Regions from separate parts of the Vreelandella halophytica genome, predicted to be linked through region 2. Evidence: predicted binding sites of a transcription regulator. Region 2 holds the regulator's gene; each other region holds the start of a gene.
What was found. Region 2 encodes sigma-54, which starts transcription at its own class of promoters, with help from an activator protein. Its sites were predicted from a motif close to TGGCACNNNNNTTGCTNT; they were not measured.

Region 1: glnL (nitrogen regulation protein NR(II)) is a predicted target of sigma-54. The motif match lies at 1,034-1,051, and genes of this name have one in related genera.
Region 3: ACWHXT_RS16400 (urease accessory protein UreD) is a predicted target of sigma-54. The motif match lies at 2,570-2,587, and genes of this name have one in related genera.

What each region holds. Positions count from the first base shown of each region.
Region 1 covers NZ_OZ309107.1:232,778-236,769, reverse strand. The annotation lists gene glnL (nitrogen regulation protein NR(II)) at 1-952, opposite strand, end outside; gene ACWHXT_RS01160 (DUF4124 domain-containing protein) at 1,167-1,751, opposite strand; gene glnA (glutamate--ammonia ligase) at 1,778-3,184, opposite strand; gene ACWHXT_RS01150 (acyltransferase family protein) at 3,642-3,992, opposite strand, start outside.
Region 2 covers NZ_OZ309107.1:2,141,010-2,145,001, forward strand. The annotation lists gene lptA (lipopolysaccharide transport periplasmic protein LptA) at 1-106, shown strand, start outside; gene lptB (LPS export ABC transporter ATP-binding protein) at 117-866, shown strand; gene ACWHXT_RS10085 (RNA polymerase factor sigma-54) at 972-2,384, shown strand; gene hpf (ribosome hibernation-promoting factor, HPF/YfiA family) at 2,467-2,775, shown strand; gene ACWHXT_RS10095 (PTS sugar transporter subunit IIA) at 2,780-3,250, shown strand; gene rapZ (RNase adapter RapZ) at 3,296-3,992, shown strand, end outside.
Region 3 covers NZ_OZ309107.1:3,531,534-3,535,525, forward strand. The annotation lists gene ureC (urease subunit alpha) at 1-889, opposite strand, end outside; gene ACWHXT_RS16390 (urease subunit beta) at 886-1,206, opposite strand; gene ACWHXT_RS16395 (urease subunit gamma) at 1,315-1,617, opposite strand; gene ACWHXT_RS16400 (urease accessory protein UreD) at 1,642-2,526, opposite strand; gene ACWHXT_RS16405 (hypothetical protein) at 2,899-3,237, shown strand; gene ACWHXT_RS16410 (DUF2946 family protein) at 3,404-3,805, shown strand; gene ACWHXT_RS16415 (PepSY-associated TM helix domain-containing protein) at 3,901-3,992, shown strand, end outside.

The DNA of each region.
Region 1 (3,992 bases), 1.9 Mb from region 2:
TCGACTGAGCAATGGAGAGCCCCAGGCCGCTGCCTTCGGCGCGCCCGGAGACCATGGGGTAAAAAAGCGTCGCGCGTAGGGCCTCGGGGATACCCGGGCCGTTATCGATCAGACCCACTTCGCTCACCAGCCGATGGCGCTCCGCGCCCAGGGTGAACTGGCGCTTGGCGCGGGTACGCAGAATCAGCTCCGGGGTGGGTGTCTCGGCTTCGCTCATGGCCTGGACGGCGTTGCGCGCCACGTTCAACACCGCCTGTATCATTTGGGATTCGTCGCCGGAAAGATCCGGCAAGCTGGGGTCGTAATCCCGCGAGATGACCACATCGGGATGCTCGGCGAGCAGCAGCGTGCGCACGCGCTCGAGCACCTTGTGAATATTGACCGGCGCGTGCCGGGTAATGTGATGAGGGCCGAGCATGGAGTCGACCAAGTCTTTTAGCCGGTCGACTTCTTGAACGATGATATGGGTATATTCGCGAAGCGCCGGGTCGTCGAGGTCGCGCTCAAGAAGCTGGGCCGCGCCGCGAATACCGCCCAGCGGGTTTTTCACCTCGTGGGCGAGGCCCCGGGCCAGCACCTTGATGGTTTCCTGGCGGGTGGTCAGCGCCTCCTCCCGGGAGATCTGCATTAGCCGGTCCCGCGGCTCCACTTCGAGTAGAAGCTCGCCAGGCGAAAGCGGCGTGACGGTGTAGTCCACGGTGAGTGGCTCGCCGTTGAGCGGGGTAATGCGCGCCTCGCGCTGGGTATAAGGGTGAAAGGCGTCGCGCGCCTTGGCCAATACATTATCGATACTTTCGCCACAGCCCAGCAGCGTGTCCAGACTCATGCCCTTGACGCGGCTAATGCTGACCGCCAGTAGCGCTTCGGCGGCCGGGTTCATCCAGCAGACGCGCAGTTCACCGTCCAGCAGCAGCACTGCGGTGGTGAGGTGTTCGAGTAAACGCTGATACATGGCGTGTCCTGAGGAGCCCCTTAAGAATTCGCGTGGCTTGATCATCGTGTGGTGCAATGTCTGTGTGATGTTTTAAGAGGAATTGCAAAAAGCGCGCCAATTGGGCGCTAGCACCGTCGTGCACGGCTTTAACGCATTAAGGCGGCGCAACGCGGCGTTTAATAGCGCAGCACAGCCCGGTTAACGCCGCGACTTCGCACCATTTTAGTGCATATTAGCGCGGCGCGACGGTAATACTCACCGCGTCAGTGCGGTGCTGAACGCGCCCCTGGCTATCGAGCAGCTCGGCTTGAAGCCGGTGGTGCCCTTGCGGCAAGCCGGTCAACCAAAACGCGTCGCTGTGCAGCGCCGACTGGCTGACCTCGCCGTTCACCAGAAGCCTTATTTGATGGTCGTCGCGCAGGGCCGGCTCAACGTACACCTCGACCGGGGTCATGGCATCGCGAATCAGCGCCTCGGCCGACGGGTTGGCGATCACAAACCGGTCGTAGGGCATGAAGGGCTGGCCGGGCCGGGCCCTTGTCGGGCTCGAAGACGGTGGCGGCGACGTCCGCTCGACCCCGGGCAACGGCGCCAGCGTGATCGCCTCGCCGCCGCGCTCCGGGTTGTCGGTATAAGTGACCCGGCCGCTTTCATCCACCACGCGGTACACCGTTTGCGCCTGAAGCTTTCCCGCCGTCAGCGAAAGCCCCAACAGCAACGCCGCCAGGCGCGCGTACTTCGCCATGCCAATGACACGCATGCCCATGTTCTCCCCATAAAAAAACCCCGCCGAGGCGGGGTTTTGAGTCAGTAACACCTCAAGGGTGCCCCTAACGTTAGAGCTTAGCAGCTGTAGTACAGGTCGAACTCGACCGGGTGCGTCGCCATACGCATGCGCGTCACTTCTTCCATCTTGAGCTCGATGTAGGCGTCGATCATGTCATCGGTGAACACACCGCCTTCGGTCAGGAAGGTGCGGTCAGCGTCGAGGGCTTCCAGCGCCTGGTCGAGGCTCGAGGCCACGGTCGGTACGGCCTTGCCTTCTTCCGGCGGCAGGTCGTACAGGTTCTTGTCCATGGCATCGCCAGGATGAATCTTGTTCTTGATGCCGTCGATACCCGCCATCAGCATGGCCGCGAACGCCAGGTACGGGTTGGCGGTCGGGTCGGGGAAGCGCGTTTCGACACGCTTGCCTTTCGGGCTAGCCGTGTACGGAATACGGATCGACGCACTACGGTTACGCGCACTGTAGGCCAGCATGACCGGCGCTTCGAAACCCGGCACCAGACGCTTGTAGGAGTTGGTCGAGGCGTTGGTGAAGGCGTTCAGGGCACGGGCGTGCTTGATGATGCCGCCAATGTAGTAAAGCGCCATTTCGGAAAGGCCCGCGTACTCGTCGCCGGCGAACTGGTTGGCGCCATCTTTCCAGAACGACTGGTGAACGTGCATGCCGGAGCCGTTATCGCCAACCAGGGGCTTGGGCATGAAGGTCGCGGTTTTGCCGTAGGCGTGGGCCACGTTGTGGATCACGTACTTCATTTCCTGAACTTCGTCGGCCTTCTTCACCAGGGTGTTGAACTTGACGCCGATTTCGTTCTGACCGGCGTTCGCCACTTCGTGGTGATGCACTTCGACGCTCTGGCCGATCGCCTCAAGGGTGTTACACATTGCGCCACGAATGTCGTGGAAGCTGTCCACCGGCGGAACCGGGAAATAGCCGCCTTTCACACGCGGGCGGTGGCCCAGGTTGCCGCCTTCGATCTGGCTGTCGGTCGCCCAAGCGCCCTCTTCCGAGGAGATCTTGTACATGGAGCCTTGAATGTCGGTCTTCCAGTGTACTTCGTCGAAGATGAAGAACTCGGGTTCCGGGCCGAAAAACGCGGTGTCGCCAAGGCCGGTGGACTCGAGGTAGGCTTCGGCACGCTTGGCGATGGAGCGCGGGTCGCGATCGTAACCCTGCATGGTGGCCGGCTCGATGATGTCGCAACGCAAAATCAGCGTGGCATCTTCGGTGAAGGGGTCGAGAAAGCCGGTGCCGTCTTCCGGGCGCAGAATCATGTCGGATTCGTTGATGCCCTTCCAGCCTTCGATGGAGGAGCCATCGAACATCTGACCGTTTTCAAAAAACTCTTCGTCCACGTCCCGTGCCGGTACGGTGACGTGCTGCTCTTTACCGCGCGTATCGGTGAAACGCAGGTCTACCCATTTGACTTCATTTTCTTCGATTAGCGCGAGCGTCTTGGCTGACATACTGTTCTCCGTCTCCGGTATGAGCGTGGCTTAAAGCGTGTACTGTTAAGCGATCTATTAAACGTATTGTTGAACAAAACCGTTGATACGCCGCGAGCGTATAGCACGCCTTTGTTGTGTATTCGCATTAAGGCGAGTTTCAAACCCGACCCTGTGACCAGCGATTAAAATAAACCGACTATCGTTGTAGCACGCTGTGAGGCGTTTGCCTACGACGCCAGCCGTTGCCGTTTAATAAGCATGTAACGTGCCAACTTTGCACCAATATGGCATGGCGAATTACCAAGCCTCTGTTTTAAAAATGATTTTCTCAACCCGAAAGCTGCCCTGATGTTGCGCGTTCAAATCAACGCACCCGGGACGGGGCTCAGAAGTCACTTTCAACTGCACCAAAAGGGTTCATAAAAGCCTTTATTGAACCAAATGCGTGCGCAAGCACGGGGTGATCGCCTCTTTGCTACACTTTCAAGCGCTTCCCAAAGAGCATGGTGGTCAACGTGGTGGTATTCGCGATCTTGTTCAGCCCGATAGAGCCCACGACGCCCACGACGATCAACAGCAGCGCGTAAAGGAAAAGCGGCAGGGTTTCTACGCCGACCACCGTATCGACAATGGCAAAAAACATCGGGTGGGCGAGATAAATGCCGAAGGAGTAGCGGTTGATCGTGCGCATCCACGCAGGCGCGGGGCGCCCTTTCAGGTAGCGCATGGCGCAAAGCGTTGCCAACACGAACAGCGGGATCACCCACACCTCCTTGGAGGTGAACACCAGCCAGCCGGGAAGCGTAGCCAGTACGATCAGCACCAC
Region 2 (3,992 bases):
CGGGCGTCTCGAGTACTTCATCGACCGCGAAGTGGTTCAGGCGCGCTCAGACGTTAGCGGTAGCGACAACCAGCGCATCCGCATGACGCTACAGCCCGCGCAATAGGAGAATGACCGTGTCGAGCACGCAACCTGGGGCGGTCAAAACGCTTCACGCCCGCCACCTCGCCAAAAGCTACAAGCGTCGCCGGGTGGTAAAAGACATCAACCTGGAGATCACCCAAGGCAGCGTGGTGGGCCTACTCGGGCCCAACGGGGCGGGCAAGACCACCTCGTTTTACATGATCGTGGGCCTGGTCAAGGCCGACGCCGGTACGGTGGGGATCGACGAGCGCGACCTGACTCGGGCACCGATGCACGAACGCGCCACCGCCGGCATCGGTTACCTCCCCCAGGAGGCATCGATTTTTCGCAAGCTGTCGGTGGCCGATAACATCTTGGCGATTCTGGAAACGCGCAAGGAGCTGGACCGCCGCGCACGGGAAGCGCGCCTGGAGCAATTGCTCGACGATTTCCACATTACCCATATCCGCGACAACCTGGGCATGAGCCTTTCCGGCGGCGAGCGCCGCCGCGTGGAGATTGCCCGCTCGCTTGCCACCGACCCCGCGTTCATTTTGCTCGACGAGCCCTTCGCCGGGGTCGACCCGATCTCGGTCGGCGAGATCAAGTCGATCATCCTGGCCCTCAAGGCACGCCACATCGGGGTACTCATCACCGACCACAACGTGCGCGAGACGCTGGATATCTGCGATATCGCCTATATCGTAGGTGACGGCCACATCATCGCAAGCGGCGACTCAACCGCCATTTTGAATAACCAGAAGGTTCGTGAGGTCTACCTGGGCGCCGATTTCCGCCTCTAAACCATCGCCAATCCTAAAGTTCCGTGTAGTGGCATATTTATTGCACTTGCGCCAGACCCCAACTCGCACTAGGGTGGAGCTTTACGAGTAACGAGTGGTTCTTCAATGGTCATGAAAGCCTCTTTACAGCTGCGGGTCGGCACGCAGCTGACCATGACGCCTCAACTGCAGCAGGCCATTGCCCTGCTGCAGCTCTCCACCCTCGATCTTCGCCAGGAAATTCAGCAGGCGCTCGACGCCAACCCGCTGCTGGAACAAGAGGACGAGTTTGGCGAAGAGAGCGTGACCGAGACCGCCGAAGCCGAATGGGAAGAGAGCATCCCCAGCGAACTCTCCATCGATAGCGAGTGGTCCGACACCTATCAGGACATGGCGGCCAGCGCCGGCAGCGAGGGGCCGGATTTCGAGCGCCAGGCGGCGGGTCAAAGCCTGCATGGCCACCTGCTTTGGCAGCTGGCCATGACCGACGCCAGTGAGCGCGAATACGCCATTGCCGAAAGCCTGATCGACGCGCTGGACCCCAACGGCTACCTCACCCAGCCTCTCAACGATATTCGCGAAGGGCTCAAGGCCCAGGGGCTCGAAGGTTTGAGTCAGCGCGAGGTGGAAAACACGCTGATGCGTATGCAGCAGTTCGAACCCACCGGCGTTTTCGCCCGCGACCTGCGCGAATGCCTGATGCTCCAGCTCGCCACCCTGGCCGACGACACGCCGCTTCTGGTGCCCGCCAAACGCCTGGTGCGCCAGTTTCTCGAAGCGCTCGGCAAGGACGACCTGCGCCTTTTGAAGCGCCGTCTGGGGCTTGACGACGAGCAGCTCGATGACGTCATCGGGCTGATCAGAAGCCTCGACCCGCGCCCGGGCAGCGCATATGGCGTCACCAACGAAAGCTACATCACCCCGGATCTGGTGGTGCGCCACGATAACGAAGGCTGGCACCTCGAGCTCAACCCCGAAGCGCTTCCGCGGCTGCGCGTCCAGCCGGACTACGCAAGCCTGATCAAGCGAGCGGACAAGAGCCAGGACAACCAGTTTTTAAAAGAGCACCTGCAAGAGGCGCGCTGGCTGATCAAAAGCCTGTCGAGTCGCAACGATACCCTGTTGCGCGTTGGTCGCGAGATCATCGCCCGCCAGCTGGGCTTTTTGGAGCGCGGCGAAGAGGCCATGAAACCCTTGATACTCGCCGATATCGCCGAGGCCGTGGAGATGCACGAATCGACGATTTCACGGGTGACGACGCAAAAATACATTCACACCCCCCGCGGTGTATTCGAGCTCAAGTACTTCTTCTCGAGCCAGGTGAGCGGTCATGACGGCAACGACAGCCACTCGAGCACGGCGATCCGCGCCCGGTTGAAAAAACTGATTCAAGAAGAGACGCCGGGCAAGCCGCTCTCGGACAGCCGCCTGGTGTCACTATTGGAAGATGGCGGCATTAGCGTAGCGCGGCGCACAGTGGCAAAATACCGCGAAGCCATGGGGATTCCCTCCTCCAGCGAACGGCGGCGTTTGCGTTAAAAAGTGAAACTGGCCGCCGGGGCTTTGCAATGGTAGAAAAAGAGTTACAATCAAAGGACAGTCCTGGATTAGGAGTACGTCGATGCAAGTCAACATTACGGGCCATCACCTGGAACTGACCGACGCTCTGCGCGATTACGTTAACGAAAAACTCGAACGTATCGAGCGTCACTACGACAACATCACCACCGTTCATGTCACGCTTTCCATCGAGAAAGAGCGCCAGCAGGCTGCCTGCACCCTACACGCAGCCGGCGCCGATTTGCACGCCGAAGCCCAGGACAATGACATGTACGCCGCCATTGACGCGCTGGCCGACAAGGTCGACCGCCAACTCGTAAAACACAAGGAAAAAGCACAAGCTCGCGCCCAGGGCGCTGGCGTGCGTTAAATCGATGACCCTGGAAACCATACTCCCCCCGGAGCGCGTGCTGTTCGACGTCCCCGGGGGCAGCAAAAAGCGCGTGCTAGAGTTCTTCAGCACCTTCATCGCCCAAAATACGCCCAGCCTGGATAGCCAGGAAGTGTTCAGCCGTTTGATCGGCCGCGAGCGATTAGGCAGTACCGGCATTGGGAATGGGGTCGCGATTCCCCACGCCCGTAGCCCTCACTGCAGCGCTCCTATCGCTGGCTTTTTAAAGCTTGCCGAACCGGTGGATTTCGACGCTATCGACGGTGACCCGGTGGACCTAGTGTTTGTACTGCTGGTGCCGGAAGAGGCCGACGACACCCACCTTGCGCTGTTGGGTCAGGTCGCCACCATCATGAATGACGTCGCCACCCGCGCACAGTTTCGCAAATGCGAGAGCCAGCGCGAGCTTTTGGAGATCGTCACCGCCAAAATTCGCGAGCAAACGGGCAGCTAGAACCAGGCCCTACCCACCCAGCCCTACAGACCGAAGAGAAACACTATGCAACTGGTGATTATCAGCGGCCGCTCCGGGTCGGGAAAGTCCATTGCGCTTCAGGCGCTGGAGGACCTGGGCTACTACGCCATCGACAACCTGCCGGCCATGCTGCTGGGTTCATTGGTCGATGAGCTAGGACAGCAAGGCGAGCGCACGCATTTGGCGGTGAGTATCGATGCGCGCAACCTGCCCACAGCCCTGGAGCGCTTTCCGGCGCTGCTTCAGGACATCAAATCCGGCAGTACCCGGGTGCAGGTGATTTATCTGACCACCGACGCCCGGATTTTGCTCGAGCGCTATTCGGCCACACGCCGGCGCCACCCGTTGACCCGAGACAGCGGAATGACCCTGGAAGAAGCGATCGCCAAGGAGGAAGAGACGCTTTTTGGCATCCGCGAGCTGGCGGATCTGATGATCGACACCTCGCGGTTGACGGTGCACGATTTGCGCGGACGGATCACCGAGCAGCTTTGCCATCAGCGCCAGAGCCAGCTCACCCTGACGCTGGAGTCGTTTGGCTACAAGCGGGGAGTGCCGCTGGACGCGGATATCGTGTTCGATATCCGCTGTCTGCCCAACCCTTACTGGGACCCGACGCTTAGACACTTCACCGGGCGCGACCCCGAGATCGCCGCTTTTTTACAAGCCTACCCGGTCGTCGATGAGATGGGCATGGATATTCTCAACTGGCTGGAGAAGT
Region 3 (3,992 bases), 1.4 Mb from region 2:
GCAGCACGTACTCCTTGGCGCAGGCCGTCAGGATATCCGGCGCGTGGCCGCCGCCCGCCCCTTCGGTGTGGTAGGTGTGAATGCCGCGCTCCTTGAACGCCGCGAGGGTATCCTCCACAAAGCCTGACTCGTTGAGCGTGTCGGTATGAATCGCGATCTGCACGTCATACTTTTCCGCCACGCTCAGGCAGTTGTCGATCGATGCCGGCGTGGTACCCCAGTCCTCGTGAAGTTTCAAGCCCATGGCGCCGGCTTCGAGCTGCGCTTCCAGGCCCTCCGGCAGGCTGGCGTTGCCCTTGCCGAGCAGGCCGATGTTCATGGGCAGGTCGTCCACCGCCTGGAGCATCTTGCCGATATGCCAGGCGCCGGGGGTGCAGGTGGTGGCGTTGGAGCCGGTGGCCGGGCCCGTGCCGCCGCCCAGCATAGTGGTCACGCCGCTCATCAGCGCCTCTTCCACCTGCTGGGGGCAGATGAAGTGGATGTGCGCGTCGATACCGCCGGCGGTGAGGATCTTGCCCTCCCCGGCGATCACTTCGGTGCCCGGGCCGATGACGATCTCGACGTCCGGCTGGGTGTCCGGGTTACCGGCCTTGCCAATCGCCGCGATGCGCCCGTTTTGCAGACCGACATCTGCCTTGACGATGCCCCACCAGTCGACAATCAAGGCGTTGGTGATCACGGTGTCCATCACCGCCTCATCGACGCGCTGGCTCTGGCCTTGGCCATCCCGGATCACCTTGCCGCCACCAAATTTTACTTCATCGCCGTAGTGGGTGGCATCCCGCTCGACTTCGATCCACAGCTCGGTGTCGCCCAGGCGCACGCGGTCACCCACCGTAGGGCCATACATGTCCGCGTAGGCCTGGCGGCTGATTTTATTGGTCGTCATTGATTGTCTCCTTCCAGCGGCCCCATCACGTCACCGCGAAAACCGTAGATCTCGCGCTTGCCAACGAAGGGAATCAGCGTGACTTCCCGGGTCTGGCCCGGCTCGAAGCGAATGGCGGTGCCTGCCGCCACGTCCAGACGAAAACCGCGGGTCTTGTCGCGATCGAACACAAGCGCCGGGTTGGCCTCGGCAAAGTGGTAGTGCGATCCCAGCTGCACCGGCCGGTCGCCGGTATTGGCGACCTCCACCGTGATGCGCTCGCGGCCCACGCACAGCTCGATATCACCCTCTTTTAACTGATATTCGCCAGGAATCATGGCGCTCTCCTGTTTTTTGTGACAGGTGAGTAGTGAATGGTAAGTGGTGAGTGGTGGTATCAACCCCATGATTCACGCATACGCAAAGCACTACTCACGATTCACGATTCACACAATCGGCGTATGGACGGTCACGAGTTTCGTGCCATCGGGAAACGTGGCTTCGACCTGCACCTCATCGACCATCTCGGCCACGCCTTCCATCACGTCCTCGCGGCTGAGGATCTCGCGGCCAAAACTCATCAGCTCCGCCACGCTCTTGCCGTCGCGGGCGCCTTCGATAATCTCAAAGCTAATCAGCGCCACCGCTTCCGGGTAGTTGAGCTTCAGGCCTCGTGCGCGGCGCCGCTCGGCCAGCTGGGCGGCGGAAAACAGCAGCAGCTTGTCTTTGTCTCGTGGGGTCAATTCCATGGGGCGTCGTCCTTAAAAGAGAGATTACGTTAACCAGATGCGCGGCGTATGGGCCTCGCGCTCGATCAGGCGCGGGCGCAAAAGCCGCCAGGCTTGCTCGCAAAGCGCCCAGGCTTCATTACGTGATTGGCCCAGAAAACGCAGCAGCAGCACATTGTGGCGCTGCGTGACCGCCCAGTGGGGGCTATCCGGCAGCGCCTCGCGCAGCGCCTCGGCGGCTTGCTGATTATCATCGAGCCCGACCGCCCACAGCGTGGCCTGCACGGTGGCACCGCCCTGGCCCCAGCGGCCCACAAAGCGCGGATTTAATGGGTCCAGCGGCTGGCGCTCGAGCCACAAGGGCTTGCCATCCTGGGTCAGCCGAAAGTGCTGCTCGATACGCCCGGAAACGAACGGCAATTCGCTTGCCGGGCGGCCCAGCGCCATGACTTCCCAACCAAGGCATTTAGCACTGCCGTGAAGGGCGATATGGGTGTGCTGCTCGCCTTTCGAGCCATCAAAAGCAATGGTTTCCTGGGGCAGCCACTCGAGCACCGCGCCGTCGTCCACGGTGAGCTCGGTACGCTGGGTCCAGGCCACACCCTGGCTGTCCGCCTTATAGAGCTTGTTGGCCGCGGGCGTGGTCAAAAGCGCGTGGGCGCCGGGCTCAATATGGGCGCTAATGGTCAGCGCATCGCCGCTGACAAGGCCCCCGGGTGGGTGCAGCACGTAAACGTGACACGCCTGGCCGCGGCCTTCCGGGTAGAAGGGGCGCTGCACGCGAAGTGGGCCCTGGTGGCGCGCCTGGACCAGGCGCGTGGCGCCGTCGCGGTGGGCGAACACCAGGCCCAGTGAAGCCGCCCAACGGCGACTTTCATCGAAGCGGTGGCCGGAAGACGCGAGCGAAGGTGCGCTATCGCATAAGGTCATAGGAGCTATCGCTTTTGTCCGTTAAACAATCCGTTCACCTGGAAATGCAATTAATGCGCCAAAATGGTGAAACGTCTCGGCGCGTGCTCGAATCCAGCATTGGAACGCTATCTCAACAATCCCGGCCTTCCTCTTGCACCAAAAAAGAACAAAAAACACCATCGCGCACCAAAAAGTGGCGGCTCTGCTGGCGTGATGCACTGTTTGCGCAACCCTTATTGACGCCAGGGCCGACTGTTTGCCCTGCGCATTCAATGTTGGGCACTCGCTAAAGTTACTAGACAACCTTTTCCTGTAGCGTTTATATAAGAAAGCTTGCCAAAAGCTAATCAAGCTTCGCCTTTAGCCCATCACCTTTAAAGAGTCTTATTCATGAAACTATCCAAGTCATTGACCGCTAGTCTGCTACTTGGCGTGATGAGCAGCTCCGTTGCTGCAGAGCCGCTGCCCGAAGGCGCCGTCCAGCCAGGCACCCTTGCCAACCAGCAGTTGATGCAAGATGCCATGACCGGCGTTGCCGCCAAGGTCGACATGATGGGCTGCGACACCCCTGAAGAGCTCTATCCTTACGTGATGGCCATGCCCGAGGGAAGTGAGGGCGCCCAGCAATGGAAGGAGCTTTGGATGGTGCAAGGCTGCGATAGCGAGTTTCCTGTCGAAATTCGCTTCAGTGAAGCGGGGCCCAACGCCGCAGATTACGTGATTGAGTAACGCTATCGCCGCTGGCGCTTGCGATTCTTGACCAGGCGGCACGCGTGCCGCCTGATGGCCATGTGACAAAAGACCACCTGGGCAATACTGCCCATTGAACAACTTTGCGTTACGATCTAGCCATTCCCCGCCAACGACCTCGTGGCTCATCAGGATAGATCGCTTCGTGCAGTTACAACGCTCAACAGGCAAGCACTGGTATCGCATAGCGCTTTGTATGGCGCTGGTGGCGATGCTGTTGCTGCTGGTGGGCCCGCTGATCTCACAGCTTCAAGCGCACGATCATGCCCACCACGGCGACCATCACGCGCATTCAGGGCTGGGTCACGAAGGGCATCACGCCCACCACGGGCAGCCGCCAGCCCCAACCGAGCCGATCTTCACCTGGTTTCACGAGTGCGGCTACTGCTCGATCTGGCAGCAGTTCCCCTCTGCCCACGCGCTTTTGCCCACCATTGCCCGGCAGGCGTTCATTCACCAGGCCCCCTTGCCGCAAATGCCGTTGCAGGGGTTCGCCTCCCTCGATCACTACCGCCACGCACCTCCCCGCGCACCGCCGGCTGCCTAGCGACTCGTCTCTATTTCTGATCGCCTGTCGGCTTTTGACCGCCAGGCGCTTGTCGCTATCAAAGCGCCCATTAATCGGGCGTTCGAGGATTCGTGATGTCATCTCACGCCACTACCCCGTCGACGGCGAAAAAGCCGTTCGATATGTACCTCGCCGTCTGGCGCTGGCACTTCTACGCGGGCCTTCT